DNA from 2 places in the Streptococcus sp. FDAARGOS_192 genome. Region 1 is predicted to be linked to the other one. Evidence: predicted binding sites of a transcription regulator. Region 1 holds the regulator's gene; the other holds the start of a gene.

Region 1 (9,161 bases):
AGAGCCATCTTGTCTGTTGACAAGTCGATTCCATTTTCTTTCTTGAATTCTTCAACCATGTGGTCGATGATTTTTTGGTCAAAGTCATCACCACCGAGTTTGTTATCCCCTGCAGTTGCCAACACGTCAAAGACACCGTCACCAAGTTCAAGGATAGATACGTCGAATGTACCACCACCAAGGTCGAATACCAAGATTTTTTCTTCTTTATCAGTCTTATCCAAACCGTAAGCAAGAGCTGCTGCTGTTGGTTCGTTGACGATACGTTCTACTTCAAGACCAGCGATTTTACCAGCGTCTTTTGTTGCTTGACGTTGTGCATCGTTGAAGTAAGCAGGAACTGTGATAACTGCTTTAGTTACTTTTTCACCAAGGTAATCTTCAGCATAACCTTTCAAGTATTGAAGAATCATAGCTGAAATCTCTTGTGGTGTGTATTCTTTACCGTTTGCAGAAACTTTTTCAGAAGTACCCATCTTAGATTTGATAGAGATGATTGTATCTGGGTTTGTTACTGCTTGACGTTTTGCAGCGTCACCAACGATGATTTCACCGTTTTTGAATGACACAACAGATGGAGTTGTGCGGTTACCTTCTGGGTTTGCGATAATTTTTGATTCAGTTCCTTCAAGAACTGCTACTGCTGAGTTTGTTGTACCTAAGTCAATACCAATGATTTTAGACATATGTTTTTCCCCTTTTTACTTTAATTTCTATTTTGCTTTTTTTATCTTTCATTCATAGTTTTCTGTCATTTCGGACAAGTTTTCAATTATGTTACGACACAAGAAGTCGAAATCGATTTTATTTTGACGACGAGTTAGTAAGGAGGCTAGGCAATCGCTATGGCGCTTGCCGTTTTCTGACGAGTTGCTTCAGCAACCGTCAGAATTGCCTAGTTGAACACGCCCTAAGCTCTGGGTAAAAAAGATAGATTTCCTTGTGTTCATCGAACACTTCGTCAATCTCCTATTTTTACTGTGAGCTTTTACGGACTTTGTATCCTAGTTGTATACAACTACCATAGCTGGGCGTAAGACGCGTTCGTGGAGTTTATACCCTTTTTGGAAAACTTGTGCAATCGTGTCTGCTGGATGTTCATCATCTGCAGGCATTGTTTGAATTGCCATGTGGAAGTTATGATCGAAATCACCATCAGCTGGAATTTCTTCAATTCCTTCCTCTTTAAGAGCATGCACTAAACTTTCTTGCACCATTTCCAAGCCTTTTTTGACATCATCAGTCAAGCCCTCAACGGCAAGAGCACGTTCAAGGTTATCAAGTGATGGCAAAATCGCTTTTGCCAAATCTTGGCTACGATACTTTTGCAATTGTTGACGTTCTTCATTTGCACGTCGCTGAATGTTTTGCATTTCTGCATGGGCACGAAGGTATTTGTTTTCAAATTCTTCGGCACGCGCTTGGACTTCTTCAAGTTCAGAAGGTTCGCTTACTTCCTCTACAACTTCTTCAGTTGTCTCCGTAGCTTCCTCTTCTTTCACTTCTTCTTTTTTAATATCTTCAGTCAAGGCATACACCTCTTTCTATACTTTTTAAATGTTATATCTTAGCTAACTTCATAATGGTTACTATTGAGGTAACGGTAATAATCCGTCAACTTCATAACCAAAACTCTACTAATAACATTGACCAAACTAACCATGCGACGATAATCCATTTCAATTGGGCCAATCACATGCATGAGTGCCATCCCACGATAAGGAATCAGGAATTTATGACTCATAACTGTGACATTTTCAAGCGCTTCTTCAGTTGATTCTGCAACCGAAATCTTGGTCACTTCATCATCGGAGATAGCTGATCGAAGCTCAAGTGCCACATGTTGTGGATTGTCCAAAAATTGATAGGTTTTTAAGTCGGCATAAGTCAGTGATGCAACCTTACCTTCGATGAAAATCAATTCCTTAAAAAGTTGTGAAAAGATATAATCAAACAAATCTAGAACATTATCTGTTATTTTGAAATACTTTTGCACAATCTGAGGAATCTCAGTTCTCAATCGGTAATGGATATCTAAGACAGTGTTTCCCAAAAAACGTTCTTGAACAAGCTTATGAAGAATTTCCAAATCACTAGACAAGAAATTTTTTGGAATAGCAAATTGAACTGTCACAGGCTTAGATTCATCTAGAGTAAGAACCGCTAAAGCGTCGTGATTGGATAGATGAACAATGTCAAATCCAGTCAGACGTTGTCGTGTCGGCTCCACATCTTGAATCACTGCTGTACATCCTGTCATTTCTGCCAGCAGCTTCGCCGCTGCATCCAAGATATCTTCAAGTTTAAAGGCTTCAAAATCAAAGGCCTTGACCACTTGATAAACATCTTGTTCATCAATCGTATCAAGATTCAAAGAATTAGCGACGAAATACTGGAAACCTGCTCGGCTTGGCATACGTCCACTAGAAGTATGAGCTTTTTCAAGATAGCCCATCTTTTCAAGCTTGGCCATGTCATTACGAATGGTCGCTGAACTCGAATCAATTGATTCTTGTAATGCTTTAGAACCAACCGGTTCATGTGTACGAGTGAACATCTCAACTATCAAATTCAAAATAGTGTTTTGCCTTTGCGTAATCACGATGTCACCTCATTTCTATTTATTAGCACTCTAATACATCGACTGCTAACTTATGATTCTATTATACACCTAAACTTGAACATGTCAACCCAAAAAACCAAAAATTTAGCACTCTTTTTGTAAGAGTGCTAAAAATACATCTTAAGACCTAGAAAAGCAAAAAAAGAGCACCTCAGAGGCACTCTAATCTTATCAATCATATTTTGACAAATGATAGGTCTCAATAATAGATATGAGGTGTTTGGCATAACCCGGATCACTGCTAAAACCCGCAGCTTGTAGTTTTTCTGCCGCAACTTTATAACTAGTCGTTCCTGCCACCTCTTTATAGGTCGATTCGCCCCATGTTCCTTGGCGAAGTTCTTCTAAATAAGTCATCATAGAACTTGACCAATCCTTAAAAACTGCAAAATCCACCTTTTGGTATTGCCACTTCCCTTTACTGTAGATACTATCCTTTAAACGAATACGTTCTTGACCTGGCTGAGCAGGGAGACTGTAGATGTTATGATATTTAACAGATAAAAGACTGCTACCATAATTCGACTCATATGCAGCTTGACTAAGGAGAATAGACGCAGGTACACCATAGTTTTTAGACATCTTTTGAGCTGTTGGAGCTAAGGTCTCAATAAATTCTTGCTGTGTGTAAGCAACCTTTACCGAACGAGCATTATCATCTGTAGAGGCATGAAGAATCAAAGGTAAGAGAATACCTAAAGCAAAAACAACAACTAAGGTAATGAAGGCTTTTAGTTTAAAACGTCGTCTCACTTAGCTTTCTCCTTTAATAATGCCAAATACTCCTCCAAAGTAAGATTATGTTCAGTCATATACTCTGCTGACTCTTTACCAACATAGCGGAAATGCCAATCCTCATAACCTACACCCGTTGACGATGTTTTACCATCTGGAAAACGAAGAACAAAGCCATATTTCGGCGCCAACTCTTTGACTTTAGCTACTGTATCTGGATCTGCTTCATTTAAGCTATCTACAGTACTCATATCAATCGCAAGACCTGTTTGGTGTTCACTCGCTCCTGGTGGTTGTGAATAGGTTTGAACCTTTTTCTCCGCCTGAGACTCCGTCAAACTTGGGTCAGCAGCCATTTCCTGCTGAACGTAACTGTTATAAAGTTCTGTCTGATAAGTAACACTACGATAACCTGATATCAAGTGATAACTTGGATCAATTTCTTGAGCAGCTGCTAAAAACTCCTTAACGTTCTTAGCAATTCTTGCATCTACAGAAACACCATCGACATCAGCAATCTCAGGGTTAAGTTCTTTAGACTTATTATCTCGATTTACCAAAAGCAATTGCCAGTCTTTAGGCGATACATCAGGTAGTCCCTTTGCATCCTTGCTTTGAGTCGCATCGGTAGCTTGTTTACTACTTTTTGTTACTGACGATCCATTAGTTTGTTGGACTGTACGACTGACACCAAATACTGAATAAAGTCCTGCTGCAACTAAAAGAACTGCAATCAAGACACTGCTGATAACCAAAAACCAGTTGGTTTGCTTTTTCGCCTGACGGCGACTTGGATAGTTATTTTTTACCATTTTCTTTTTCTATTATCTCTCGCCCAACCTGACGATAGGTCATATCGCCAAGTGCTTCTAATGTAAATTTACCATTTTCATAAGCAACAACAGTAACCGAACCATTGTCCAATGAAGGATGCTCAACAGAAGGATCAATTAACCAAGCAAAGGTTGCAATGGTCATACCGTGACTAACGACGATAGCATTACCGCCACCAGACCTCTCAAGATTTTCTGCAATAGCTGTGAACCCCTCTAAAATACGTTTTCTGAGCACTTCCCAAGGCTCTGCCCAACCAGCCGTATCCACATCAAGGATACCCTGTGCAAGCTCAGGATAAGTTACCTCATGCAAATCTTTACCTTGAAAAGCATCTGTTCTCGGTAGCACACCATAGAAAAGTTCACCGTCATAGCCACCATCTAAACTACCAAAACACCACTCACGAATACGTTTGTCACGTTTATAAGGAATAGTTTCTAAACCCGTCTCACGTAAAATGATATCCATAGTTTGAATCGTTCGACCTGAATCACTAGAATATGCGGCCTTGAAAGGGATACCTGCTGCTTTCAGACCTACCCCCAATTCACGAATACCTTCTTCACCGAACGGGGTCAAAGGGCTATCAGACCAACCTTGTGCACGACCAATGGTGTTAAACATCGTTTTGCCGTGTCTCGCAATATACAACTTAACCTTACTCATAGCACCCCTTCTTTCCGTCATTTTTTGAATTCATTATAGCACAAATCCCCTCGACTATCTAGCCAGCGAGACCATCAGAAAATGCCTTACCAATTGGCAAAGCATTTAACATCCGCTTAGTTTTTAAAGCTGTGAACAGGAGCTGGGATTTGACCACCACGTGCAATGAAGTCAGCCGATGAAGCCTTGTTTACTTTCATTACTGGTGCATAACCAAGAAGACCTCCAAGTTCCAACATATCACCTTCCTTACCATAAGGAATGATACGAACAGCTGTTGTTTTCTGGTTAATGACACCGATAGCCGCCTCATCAGCAATCATGGCCGCGATTGTTGTATCTGGCGTATCAGCAGGAATAGCAATCATGTCTAGACCAACAGAACAGATAGCTGTCATGGCTTCCAATTTTTCAAGGTTGATATGACCAGACTGAACCGCCGCAATCATACCTTCATCTTCAGAAACTGGAATAAAGGCACCTGACAAACCACCAACTTGGTTACATGCCATGATACCACCTTTTTTAACTTGGTCGTTAAGAAGGGCTAGAGCTGCAGTAGTACCATGCGTACCAACAACTTCAAGACCCATCGCTTCAAGTACACGGGCTACTGAATCACCAACTGCTGGTGTTGGCGCAAGAGACAAATCTACAATACCGAACTCGACACCAAGGCGTTCGCTGGCCATTTGACCAACCAACTGACCAACACGTGTGATTTTGAAAGCGGTCTTCTTAACTGTTTCAGCTAGAACATCGAAACTTTCGCCTGGAACTTTCTCAACTGCACGTTGCACAACACCAGGACCTGAAACCCCAACATTGATTACAACATCAGCCTCACCAACACCGTGGAAGGCACCTGCCATAAATGGATTATCTTCAACCGCATTAGCAAAGACCACCAATTTACCTGGGCCCATTGGATCTGCCTCAGAAGCCTCTTTGATGATACGTCCCATGTCACGTACTGCTGTCATGTTAATACCAGTCTTTGTTGAACCGATGTTGACAGATGAGCAGACAAAATCAGTCTCTGCAAGCGCACGTGGAATAGAATTAATAAGAATCTCATCACCTTTTTGATAGCCCTTTTGAACGAGTGCAGAGAAACCACCAATAAAGTTAACGCCGATTTCCTTAGCTGCTCGGTCTAACGCCTTCGCAAAAGGTACGTAGTCTGTTGCATCTGTTGCCGCACCGATGATTGAAATCGGAGTAACAGACACACGTTTATTAACAATCGGAATACCAAGTTCAGCCGCAATTTCGTCACCAACAGCTACCAAATTTTTAGCCTTAGATACAATCTTGTTATAGACTTTTTCTGCCGCCTTATCGATATCTGAATCGATACAGTCTAGGAGTGAAATCCCCATGGTAATGGTACGAACATCAAAGTTCTGCTCCTCAATCATGGCAATGGTTTCTGTGACCTGTTTAATATCCATTTTAAGCTACTCCTATCTTACAAGTTATGCATAGCATCAAAAATTGCTGAACTTTGGATGTTGATTTTAACGTTCAATGACTCACCAAAGGCTTCCAATTCAGCACGTAGGTGTGTAAAATCTTGTTTGTCTTCTGATGATACAACCGCCATCATGGTAAAGAATTCATCAAGAACTGTTTGAGAAATATCATCAATATTCAAACCAAGTTCTGCCACCTTAGTCGCAACACCCGCAACAATACCTGATTTGTCCTTACCTACAACTGTAATAATCGCTTTCATGAGAAGCCTCCATCATTTTATTTTGTATAATTTTAGCATATTTTGATTAAAAATGCTATTTTTTATGAAATTTGCATATTTTTTCTTGAAAAAGACGAATGTTTCCGAGGAATTTAACTAATATCGTTTATGAAAATATCCTCTCTTTGCCCCAACTACTTGTGGATAAACTTGTTCACAACCTAAATAATATCTTTCTTATAAAACCTTGAAAAATCAAGATTCAACACTATCAACAGACTTTTCCACACCTGTGGATAAGTCTGTGGGTAACTTGTCGATAAACAAAAAAATATCGCCAAATTCAGGCGATATCTTAGCTTTATTTCCATTTTAAATTAACATGGGCATTCATTTCTTTATAAGCAGTATCTATACGCTCTTTGGTTTCTTCATCTAGTTTATTTCTATATTTACCACCTTTAATGAAATCCTCTAAAATATAAGTTTGGTAAGTATACAAAGGATACCCCTCTGGCGAAGTTGTTCCTTTAGGCGTACGGTTAACCCAAGTCGGATGTGCTTGAGCTGTCTTAATCGTGGTTTGACCATTCTTTTTCTCAAGAGTGACATCCATTAAGACACCCCTCTCTGTCCACTCTGCACTATCCACACCATCCATAGTCTCTATGCGCTGGTTAGAGATGAAATTCCCCATTGAGTAAATAATGAGTTTTTGCTGTCCATCCTTTTTAACCACCTCAGAAGGCTCAACCACATGAGGATGACCTCCAAAGATAATATCGGCACCCCAATCAATCATCTTATGATAGAGTTTGACCTGTTCATCTGTCGGTTCCAAACGATATTCAACACCCATCTGAGGCATGATAACCGTGATATCTGCTTCTTTTTCTGCACGCTGAATCTCAGCTTTCATACGTTTTTCATCCAAATTCGATAAGTGGTCTGCAACCTCTTTATCCGTCAAGTTCGACTCTAGGCCATTGTAACCATAAGCATAGGAAAGTATTGCAACCTTGATACCATTAACATTCTTGATGAGGAGTGGTGCCTTATCACGCACCGGCTTTTCATAAACACCAACAGGATCAATGCCCACCTCTTTAAAAGCATCAGCTGTTGTAAAAGCTCCCTCTAAACCAGAATCCAAGATATGATTATGAGCCAAATCCATAACATCATAGCCAGCATCCTTAATAGCTGCGGTCACTGACTGAGGAGCATTAAACAGAGGATAACCCGACAAGGGATAGTCAGGATTGATCGTTCCCTCAAAATCACCCAAAACCAAATCAGCCTGTTTTAACCACGGCTTCACATAAGTAAAATTCTCCGTAAAATCATAGCTACCGTCTGCCTGTAGGGCACTCATATAGAGACCGTCATGATAGAGCAAGTCCCCATTGGCCATGATACGTGCTGTCTGTACCTGGTTCGAGGCATTCTTTTGCTGTTCGTTCTTACTATGAACAATTAAAATCTCAAGAAAAAGCAAACCTAAGACAAGAGCAATTAACCCCATCAAAATCTTATTAGTCATCGCATTGTCACGCTTTTTAGCCTGGCTCTGTTTCATAATACTCTCCTTTTTCATACTTCTAGTGTACCAAAAAAACTTATCCATTGATGATAAAAAAGATTAATAAACGGTTACATCTCAATTCCACGACGATTGAAAAGATCAGTTTTCTTAGACAAGATAAAAACTCTACTTCAGTATGAAGTAGAGTTTTGTTAATGATTAGCGTGTTGGTGTGTATTCCAAATCTTTACCGTGTTTAGCTACAAAATCAGACATTTCAGAGTCTGGAATTTGACGTAAGTAGAGATTGGCACGAATTGTTTCGTCTTCCTCACGACAAGTCGAAAGAACAAGGTATTTATCTGAAGCACTAACCTTCAAATCCTTGTTTTTAACACTTGCTTGATCATAGATAATATCCAACTGTTGTTTAAAGTCTTTATCGCTTTCAAATGATGTACGATAGAAAGCTGTGTCTTCAGGCACAATTACCATAGCAAGTGCTTCGTAATAGTACTTACGTTGAGGTGTCTCAATAACAACATATTTGTGTTTGTCAAAGAATGACTGATCACTATAGTAGTTAACGTCGTTGAACATACGACTATCAGCAACCTTACTTCCTCGAGCATGACCGAAGAGCCAAGTCAAACGATCGCTGAAATCTTTCTTATTGTCTGTATCCATGAAGACAGTTCCCAAATATGGAACGTTTCCTCCATCGAATGTTTTATCTAAATAGGTTGAATTGTCCGTTGTTTGAACAACCGGCTCATCCAATTTAGTCCCTGGTGCATAGACATAAGCGATAGTATCAGGGTTTGTTGCCTCAAGACCATCAAATTTATTTTTGAGGTAGGCTTTCTCCTCATCTGAAACTTTATAAGTGTTTGCTTTTTTAGTCGTTAAAACACTCTTAACACCATTAGAGGATGATGCTGTTGGAGACATAAACTGGAAGCCAAGGAAGACAGCCAAAGCAGCAATGACTAAGGCCGAAATCCCAGCAATCAGTTTTTTACGAGATCCAGTAGATTTACGGTTATGATTACTCATGAAATGTCAAATCCTTTTCT
Region 2 (9,161 bases), 480 kb from region 1:
TATCATGTCGACACCACGATCACTTGACAAAGCTAAAGCTTTAGCTAAGCAATATGGTTTGGCTCAGGCGACTAGTGATTATGAGGAGATTTTGTCCAATCCAGAAGTTGATACGATTTATGTGGGAACGCCCAACCATACCCACTATGATTATGCTAAGAAAGCACTTTTGTCCGGCAAGCATGTTATTTGTGAGAAACCTTTCACCTTACATTTGGAAGAGTTTGAAGAGCTGGCTAAGCTTGCGCAAGAAAAAGAGCTTCTCTTGATGGAGGCTATTACCAATCAATATTTGGCTAATTTTACAGCGATTAAGGAAGCCTTGTCTGATATTGGAGATATTAAGATTGTGAATATCAATTATTCTCAATATTCTTCACGTTACGATGCCTTTAAGCGAGGAGAGATTGCTCCTGCCTTCAACCCTGAAATGGGTGGGGGAGCACTTAGAGATCTTAATATCTATAATATCCATCTCCTGGTTGGTCTCTTTGGTAAGCCTAATCGTGTGGAATATCTACCTAATGTGGAGCGAGGAGTGGATACGTCAGGAATTCTAGTTTTGGACTATGGTCACTTTAAGGCTGTTGCCATTGGAGCTAAAGACTGTAGTGCCGAGATTCGTTCAACTATTCAAGGAGATAAGGGAGCTATTACCATTTTTGGTGCAACCAACACTCTCCCTGAGATTGGCGTCACCCTCAATGGTCAGAAAGAGAGAGTCGTCAATCTCAATAGTCTACAACATCGTATGCATGATGAATTTGTGGCTTTTGAAAAGATGGTGGCGACCAAGGATTTTGACAGTGTTGCCAAGCAGTTGGAACATAGTCGTCAGGTTATGGAAGTTCTGGATCAAGCTTCGAAAGCTTTGTAACATACAAAAAAACAAGCAGTGGTATTAGCCATTGCTTGTTTTGTCTTATACAGTTGTTGGGAATGAGATCTCAATCAATTTGTCAGTGTGTACTGTTCTGAGTTTGTCCATCAAAACGATATCCTTGTCGATTTTTCGTTTGAGGAAGAATTCACGGATAACTTCTAATTCATTGTCTTTAACAGCACGGTGTTTATTTGAAATCAAGAGTTCATAATGCTTAGGTGCTTGTGTAAAGACAACATCAGTATTCCCAGCAGAGTAGGTCTCTACGAGAAAGGCATCCGTGTTGTCAAGTTGGTTTTGAACAAGTTCTTGGTGTGTACGGGTCGTATTAATGAGTTTCATAGTTTCCTCCTAGGATTTGCCAGTTGTTGTGTTAGTTTCTTTCCATTGTTCGATTCCCCATTTATGACTGCCACGTTTAAGTTTAGCAATGGCTTCGTCAATTGGAAACCAGGCCAGGTTATTGAAATCTTCGAGAGGTTTGCCAATTTTTGAAAAATCTACAACTTCATAAATATAGGCTGGATTGTAATAGTAAGTGTCACGGTGGCTTGAATAGAAGTATTCATCAGCCTGGCCATAGTACTGGCCTAAAGTGGCTGTAAACCCAAGTTCTTCAATTAACTCGCGTTCTAATGCGCTATAGTGATCCTCGCCTGCTTCGATCTCTCCACCTGGGAGAAACCAAGCTCCGTTAGGAGCCTGGACTAAAATAATCTTTGTCTTTTCTTGGTTAGGAATCACAGCATAAACACCGTAACGTGTTTGATAATGAGCTCCCTCAACCTTGTCACCAAATGTTGGATTCATGAGTTGCTCCTTACGTTTATTTGCCTATATTATACTAAAATTTTGCTCATTTTCCTATTGATTTAGGCAGAATTAGGGATAAATTTGAAAATAGGAAATGAAAAGATAAAGAAACCAAGCCATTGCGACTTGGTTTCTTTATTTAATCAGTTTCTTTTGCTGTCTCAGCTTTCTGAGCAGTTTTTTCGGCTTTTTTAGCAGACTTAATGGTGATGTGGCCTTTTGAAGTCATGACTGCCTTGAGATCTTTTTCGTTTGGATTTTCAAGGTAGAAGTCAGTAATAGCGTCTTCAATATGATCTTGGATGGTACGACGTAGTGGTCGAGCACCCATCTTAGGATCGTAACCAAGGTCAACCAATTTTTCCTTAACTTTCTCAGTTACACTGAGGTGGATACCGTTATTAGCCAAGCGTTGGTTGACATTATCAAGCATGAGGTCCACGATAGTGAGGAGATTTTCCTTGCTAAGGGCAGAGAATTCGATAATACCGTCAAAACGGTTCATGAATTCAGGGCTGAAGAAATCTCCAAGCTGGTTAAGCACAGAATTGGTACGATTTTCACGGGCAGCTCCAAAGCCAACGCTAGCTTCTACTTTACCTGTACCAGCATTTGAAGTCATGATGATGATGGTATCCTTGAAACTTACAGTTCGCCCTTGACCATCAGTCAAGCGACCGTCGTCAAGAACTTGGAGGAACATGTGAAGAACGTCTGGGTGAGCTTTTTCAACCTCATCTAGAAGAATGAGTGAATAAGGATTACGGCGGACTTTTTCAGTTAACTGACCAGCTTCGTCGTAACCGACATATCCTGGAGGGGCACCGACTAATTTGGCAACGGCGTGTTTTTCCATGTATTCTGACATGTCGAAACGAATCATACTGTCAGCTGAACCAAAGAGTTCAATCGCCAATTGTTTAGAGAGTTCAGTTTTACCGACTCCTGTAGGACCTACGAAGAGGAAGCTACCAATTGGGCGATTTGGTGCACCCAATCCAACACGATTACGACGGATGGCTTTGGCAATCTTATCAACTGCGGCATCTTGTCCGATAACATGTGATTTAAGATCATCAGCAAGACTAAGAAGTTGTGATTGTTCTTTTTCTTTCAAATCACCGACAGGAATATTGGTTTTTTGTTCCACAATGGCTTCGATATGTTTTTCTGTGATGACAGGCATATCTTGGTCTTTGATGGTTTGTTTTTGCATTTCCTTGTATTTGGCAATTTGATCACGGAAATAGGCAGCTTTTTCAAAGTCTTCGTCACGAGTAGCTTGAGCCTTGAGGTTTTCAGCCTCAATCAAACGTTTGTCGATATCTTTAGGATCAACAAAGTTGAGGGTCAAGTTCATCTTAGAACCTGCTTCATCGAGAAGGTCGATGGCCTTGTCTGGCAAGAAACGGTCTTGAATGTAGCGGTTGGACAATTCTGCAGCTGCAGTAATTGCTTCGTCCGTATATTTGACGTGGTGGTAGTCTTGATATTTAGGCTGAATCCCACGCAAAATAGTGATGGTTTCCTCAACCGTTGGTTCGTCAACCTTAACTGGTTGCATACGACGCTCTAGGGCAGCATCTTTTTCGATGATGCGGTATTCGTTGAGTGTTGTTGCTCCGACCAGTTGAAGTTCTCCACGAGCAAGGGCAGGTTTTAGGATGTTTCCAGCATCCATATTGCCATCACCAGCATTACCAGCTCCCACAATTTCATGGATTTCATCAATAAATAGGATAACATCCTGACGTTGACGAATTTCTTCCATGAGTTTTTGCATGCGTTCTTCAAATTGGCCACGGATACCAGTCCCTTGAACCAGACTGACCACATCAAGACGGATGACTTGTTTGCCTTGGAGTTTTTGTGGCACGCTACCGTCTACAATTTTTTGAGCTAGGCCTTCAACGACAGCAGTCTTACCGACACCGGGTTCACCGATGAGGACGGGGTTGTTCTTGGTACGGCGGTTAAGGATTTCGATGACACGAATGATTTCCTCGTCACGACCAATGACAGGATCAATATCTCCACGACGAGCGATGTCAGTGATGTTAATGCCGAACTCTTCAAGAAGACCTTGTGGCTGTTGAGGAGCTTGTTGGCGTGGTCCTCCTGGACGGCCTGGCCCTTGTGTATTGCCACCGTTTCCTCGGTTACCTCCTTCTTGTGTTGGAGGTGTATTGGGAAGATCGCCGTTAGAAGAACGGAAGTTATTTAGGTCGCTGAAGAAATCGTCGAAGAAGTTGGAACCTCCTGTTTGATTGAATTGATTGAGGGGGTTCTCTGGATCGGATTTCATGATTTTATAACAATTTTGACAGAGGTCAACTTGTTGCTGATTACCATTTACATTGGTATACAAATGAATACTAGCTTCATTAAGGTTACAGTTTTGACAGAGCATATCAGTACCTCTTTTCTATCTGAATTGGGAAAGATCTTTATTGAAAACAATCTTGGTCAAAAAAGGTCAAATCTATGACTCCATTATAGCATGCGGAAGGTAGATTGCAAGTAAAAAGCATCTAGGTTTGGCACTCTCTTAACAAGAGTGCTAACATTGAATTTTAATTCAAAAATGCTTGTCTAAAATGCATAAATATTATATAATGTTTTTATATTATTCAGAACGAAAGAGAGATGCCTATGACACAAGCTAAATCATTTTTGAAAGAAATCGACTTTACCAAGCAGGAACTTGAGGAGTTAATCGATTTATCTATAAAATTTAAACAGCTAAAGAAGGAAGGAATTCCGCATAAATATTTAGATGGCTTAAATATTGCCTTGATTTTTGAAAAAACATCCACAAGAACTCGCTCAGCTTTTACAGTGGCTGGTCAGGACCTAGGTATGAATGTGACCTACCTTGGTGCTGGAGACATTCAGTTAGGTAAAAAGGAATCTGTAGTTGATACAGCCAAGGTGCTTGGTTCTATGTTTGATGGAATCGAATACCGTGGTTTTAAGCAAGAAGATGTCGAAGATTTGGCTAAGTACTCAGGAGTTCCGGTCTGGAATGGTTTGACGGATACCTGGCATCCAACGCAAATGATTGCGGATTTCATGACTTTGAAGGAGCGTTTTGGTAGTTTGGAAGGTTTGACCATCGCCTATATTGGAGATGGTAGAAATAATATGGCCAACTCACTTTTGGTCACTTCGGCTATTTTAGGCGTTAATGTCAAGATTATTGCCCCAGAGGTGCTGCAACCTGAAGATGAGATTGTAGCCCTAGCTCAGAAACATAATAATGGTGCCGATTTAACCATTACAGATGATATTTCAGAGGTCAAGGGAGTGGATATGCTTTATACGGATGTCTGGGTATCTATGGGTGAAGAAGTAGACTTTAAATCTCGTATTGATTTACTCCTGCCTTATCAAATTAATGCAGACCTACTTGCCAAGACGGAAAATCCAGATGTCATCGTTATGCACTGTCTCCCAGCTTTTCATGATCTCAATACCCAAATTGGGCAAGAAATCTATGACAAATATGGTTTGGCAGAATTAGAAATCACCGATCAAGTCTTCCAAAAATACAGCGATATCATCTTCCAAGAAGCTGAGAATCGTATGCATTCTATCAAGGCCATTATGTACAATTCCTTGAAAAATATCTAAAATTCCCCCATTTTTCCCATAAGTGTGATAAAATAAGTAAGAAATACACAATTAATAGGAGAAATAACATGGAATCACATTTGGTGAGAATCATTAACCGTCTTGAAATGATGGCGGCTGATGGTGGTAATTTGAAACGTAATTTTGAACGTGAAGGAGTGGTTGTTGCCGAAGTATCATTTAGCAACGATCCTGAAAATGGTCCAGTTTTCACATTGCGTGATGTTGAAGCACGTGAATCTTATTCATTTGATAGCATCGACTTGATTGCAATGGAAATCTACGATTTGCTTTACTAATAAATTATTTTGGAACTTTACAAGGTTCCAAAAATCAGAATGCCTGAAACTATCGAGTTTCAGGCATTTTTATCAGGATGAAAGCATGGGGTGATGCTTGTATGGCTTGTCAAAACAGGCAGTGTTTCAACTCATTGGCAAAGTTTTTGGCGTGGTGTCATCTTGGAAATACATGAGGTGTATTGCTTAAGAGTTTTGCTAGCTAGGTCTATAACTTAGTTTTTATACTGAAATATCGCATTTATAAGAAAATACTTTATTATTATACAGTCTTCTGATATAATATTGAAGAATATTAGTAAGGAGTATCTAGATGAATTTTTCATTTCTACCACAGTTTTGGTCTTACTTTAACTATGGTGTCTTAGTAACAATTATGATTTCGGTCTGCGTGGTCTTCTTCGGAACCATCCTTGGGGTTTTGGTATCCTTGGCCAAGCGTTCTGGAATCAAACCTTTGGAGTGGTTGGTAAGCCTTTATGTTTGGGTTTTCCGTGGGACTCCTATGGTTGTACAGATTATGATTGCTTTTAACCTCATCCACATGAATCTTCCAACTGTTCAGTTTGGCATTTTGAACCTTGATTTGTCACGTATCGTTCCAGGTATTATCGTCCTTTCTTTGAACAGTGGTGCTTATATTTCTGAGAGTGTGCGTGCAGGTATCGAGTCTATTCCTAAAGGTCAGGTTGAAGCTGCCTACTCACTTGGTATCCGTCCATGGAATACCATGCGTTATGTGGTCTTGCCTCAAGCTATTAAAAATATCTTGCCTGCCTTGGGTAACGAGTTTGTTACTATTATCAAGGATAGTTCGCTCTTGCAAACCATCGGAGTTATGGAATTGTGGAATGGTGCACAAACTGTTGCAACAACAACCTACTTGACCTTGACACCGCTCTTGTTCGCAGCCTTCTATTATTTGATTGTGACAACGGCTATGACGGCACTCTTGAAACAAATGGAAAAACGACTTGGGGAGGGACGTAAATAATGGCAGAAACAATTATTGAGATTAAAAATCTTCACAAGTATTTTGGTAAGAACGAAGTTCTCAAAGGGATTGATCTAGATATTAAAAAGGGTGAGGTAGTGGTTATCATCGGTCCTTCAGGATCAGGAAAATCTACCTTCCTACGCTCAATGAACTTGCTTGAGAAACCTACAAAAGGTGTTATTTCCTTTGAAGGTGTGGATATTACAGATAAAAATAACGACATTTTCAAAATGCGTGAGAAGATGGGAATGGTTTTCCAACAGTTCAACCTCTTCCCTAATATGACAGTTAAAGAAAATATCACCTTGTCGCCAATTAAGACTAAGGGTGTTTCTAAAGCTGATGCAGAAGCAAAGGCTATGGAACTTTTAGAAAAGGTTGGCTTGAAAGATAAGGCAGATGCCTACCCAACAAGTCTATCAGGTGGTCAGCAACAACGTATTGCGATTGCACGTGGTTTGGCTATGGATCCAGATGTTCTCTTGTTTGACGAACCAACATCAGCCCTTGACCCAGAAATGGTTGGTGAAGTTCTTGCAGTTATGCAGGACCTTGCTAAATCAGGGATGACAATGGCAATCGTTACCCACGAAATGGGCTTTGCTTATGAAGTGGCTGATCGTGTTATCTTTATGGATGGCGGTGTTATTGTCGAAGAAGGCACACCACAAGAGATTTTCGACAATACTAAGGAAGATCGTACCAAGGATTTCTTGAGTAAAGTTTTGTAAGATATTCATTAAGTATGTATACATTGTTTGTGAAGGCTGGAACTTTTCCGGCCTTTTCTTTTTGTGTTCTGCTTTTCTAGAATCATTCTTGTTTAGGATAATATTGCGGAAAAGATGGATAAATATGCTATAATGATGCCATATCAAAAATAATAAAGTAGGTCAAGAAATATGCTCATATATGATGCGGCCTTAAAAACGCCTTACCGGATTCTTGGCATTAACCTCCCTAAGGATAGTCTTTTGCACTTATCTAACCTAGGGTTGGCTGCCGGTGAAACGATTGAGGTGGTAACTAAGACCAAAAACAGTGCTATTATTATCGTTAAAGGGAGTCGCTTAGCCTTTGATGCTTCGATTCTAGATAAGATTGATTTGGCACCTGCGGAGGAAAATCAGGAAAAGATACCTCTTTCTGAATTACCGGTTGGACGTTCGGCTATCGTTACTGATATTTTTTCAGCAAATGAAACCAAACGACGTCTTATGGATATGGGAATTACAAAGCGTACTCGGGTGTTGTTGCGTAAGGTAGCCCCTTTGGGAGATCCTCTAGAAATTAGTTTGAGAGGGTACGAATTAACCCTACGCAAGTCGGAAGCGCAAATGATTAGTGTGGTCATGCTGGATGAGGGAGAGGAAAAATGACAGAAATTGCATTAATAGGTAATCCTAATAGTGGTAAAACCAGTTTATTCAACCTGATAACAGGGAACAATCAGCGTGTTGGTAACTGGCCGGGTGTTACTGTAGAACGAAAAAGTGGTCTGGTTAAAAAGAATAAGGATTTAGAAATCCAGGATTTACCAGGAATTTACTCAATGTCACCCTATAGTCCTGAAGAAAAGGTAGCGCGTGACTATTTGTTGAGCCAAAGGGCCGACAGCATTTTAAATGTAGTCGATGCGACAAATTTGGAGCGTAATCTTTATCTGACAACGCAGTTGATTGAGACAGGTATTCCAGTCACTTTAGCGCTTAACATGAGTGATGTTTTAGAGGCTCAGGGAAAACAGATTAATGTTGATAAATTATCTTACCATCTAGGCGTCCCAGTAGTAGCTACTAGTGCTCTCAAGCAAACTGGTATTGATCAGGTTGTGAAGAAGGCGGCACATACGACAACCTCTACAGTTGCTGACATTGCTTTTCCAATTTATGACGATAAATTAGAAGCTGCCATCTCACAAATTTTGGAAGTCTTGGGAAATTCGGTGCCGCAAAGGTCTGCGCGTTTTTACGCCATTAAACTCTTTGAACACGATGCTTTAGTTGAGGCTGAGCTAGACTTGTCCCCATTCCAACGAAAAGAAATCAAAGACATCATTCGAATCACTGAGGAAGTTTTCACCGAAGATGCGGAGTCAATTGTCATTAATGAGCGTTATGCCTTTATCGAACGAGTTTGTCAGATGGCTCAAAGTCATACAGAAGATTTTGCCCTGACCTTGTCGGATAAGATTGATAGGATTGTCACCAACCGTATTTTGGCCTTGCCAATTTTCGCAGTGGTTATGTATTTGGTTTATTTCTTATCTATTCAGACTGTTGGAACCATGTGGACAGACTGGGCTAACGATGTGCTTTTTGGTAAGTATGTTCCAGATTTGGTAACGTCTGGTCTTGACTATCTTCAAGTTCAGGACTGGCTTAAGTCTTTGATTGTTGATGGGATTGTCGCTGGGATTGGGACAGTACTAGGATTCCTACCTCAAATATTTGTGCTCTTTATCTGTTTGGGTGTGCTTGAGGACATTGGATATATGAGTCGTATTGCCTTTGTTATGGACCGTATTTTCCGACGT

Evidence for each region. Region 1 encodes HrcA, which represses chaperone genes, less so after heat shock. Its sites were predicted from a motif close to TTAGCACTCNNNNNNNNNGAGTGCTAA; they were not measured.
Region 2: a site for HrcA is predicted at 4,234-4,260, ahead of A6J31_RS02075 (ATP-dependent Clp protease ATP-binding subunit). Genes of this name have one in related genera too.

Annotation. Positions count from the first base shown of each region.
Region 1 covers NZ_CP020431.2:1,941,884-1,951,044, reverse strand. Annotated here, with positions in the region: gene dnaK (molecular chaperone DnaK) at 1-686, opposite strand, end outside; gene grpE (nucleotide exchange factor GrpE) at 1,005-1,529, opposite strand; gene hrcA (heat-inducible transcriptional repressor HrcA) at 1,568-2,602, opposite strand; gene A6J31_RS10100 (glycoside hydrolase family 73 protein) at 2,795-3,376, opposite strand; gene A6J31_RS10095 (M15 family metallopeptidase) at 3,373-4,170, opposite strand; gene A6J31_RS10090 (histidine phosphatase family protein) at 4,157-4,861, opposite strand; gene A6J31_RS10085 (PFL family protein) at 4,978-6,315, opposite strand; gene A6J31_RS10080 (ACT domain-containing protein) at 6,333-6,599, opposite strand; gene A6J31_RS10075 (CapA family protein) at 6,922-8,139, opposite strand; gene srtB (class B sortase, LPKTxAVK-specific) at 8,305-9,141, opposite strand.
Region 2 covers NZ_CP020431.2:209,005-218,165, forward strand. Annotated here, with positions in the region: gene A6J31_RS02060 (Gfo/Idh/MocA family protein) at 1-877, shown strand, start outside; gene A6J31_RS02065 (DUF1827 family protein) at 923-1,225, opposite strand; gene A6J31_RS02070 (NUDIX hydrolase) at 1,235-1,693, opposite strand; gene A6J31_RS02075 (ATP-dependent Clp protease ATP-binding subunit) at 1,836-4,106, opposite strand; gene argF (ornithine carbamoyltransferase) at 4,349-5,329, shown strand; gene A6J31_RS02085 (DUF1797 family protein) at 5,398-5,628, shown strand; gene A6J31_RS02090 (amino acid ABC transporter permease) at 5,942-6,622, shown strand; gene A6J31_RS02095 (amino acid ABC transporter ATP-binding protein) at 6,622-7,356, shown strand; gene A6J31_RS02100 (ferrous iron transport protein A) at 7,528-8,004, shown strand; gene feoB (ferrous iron transport protein B) at 8,001-9,161, shown strand, end outside.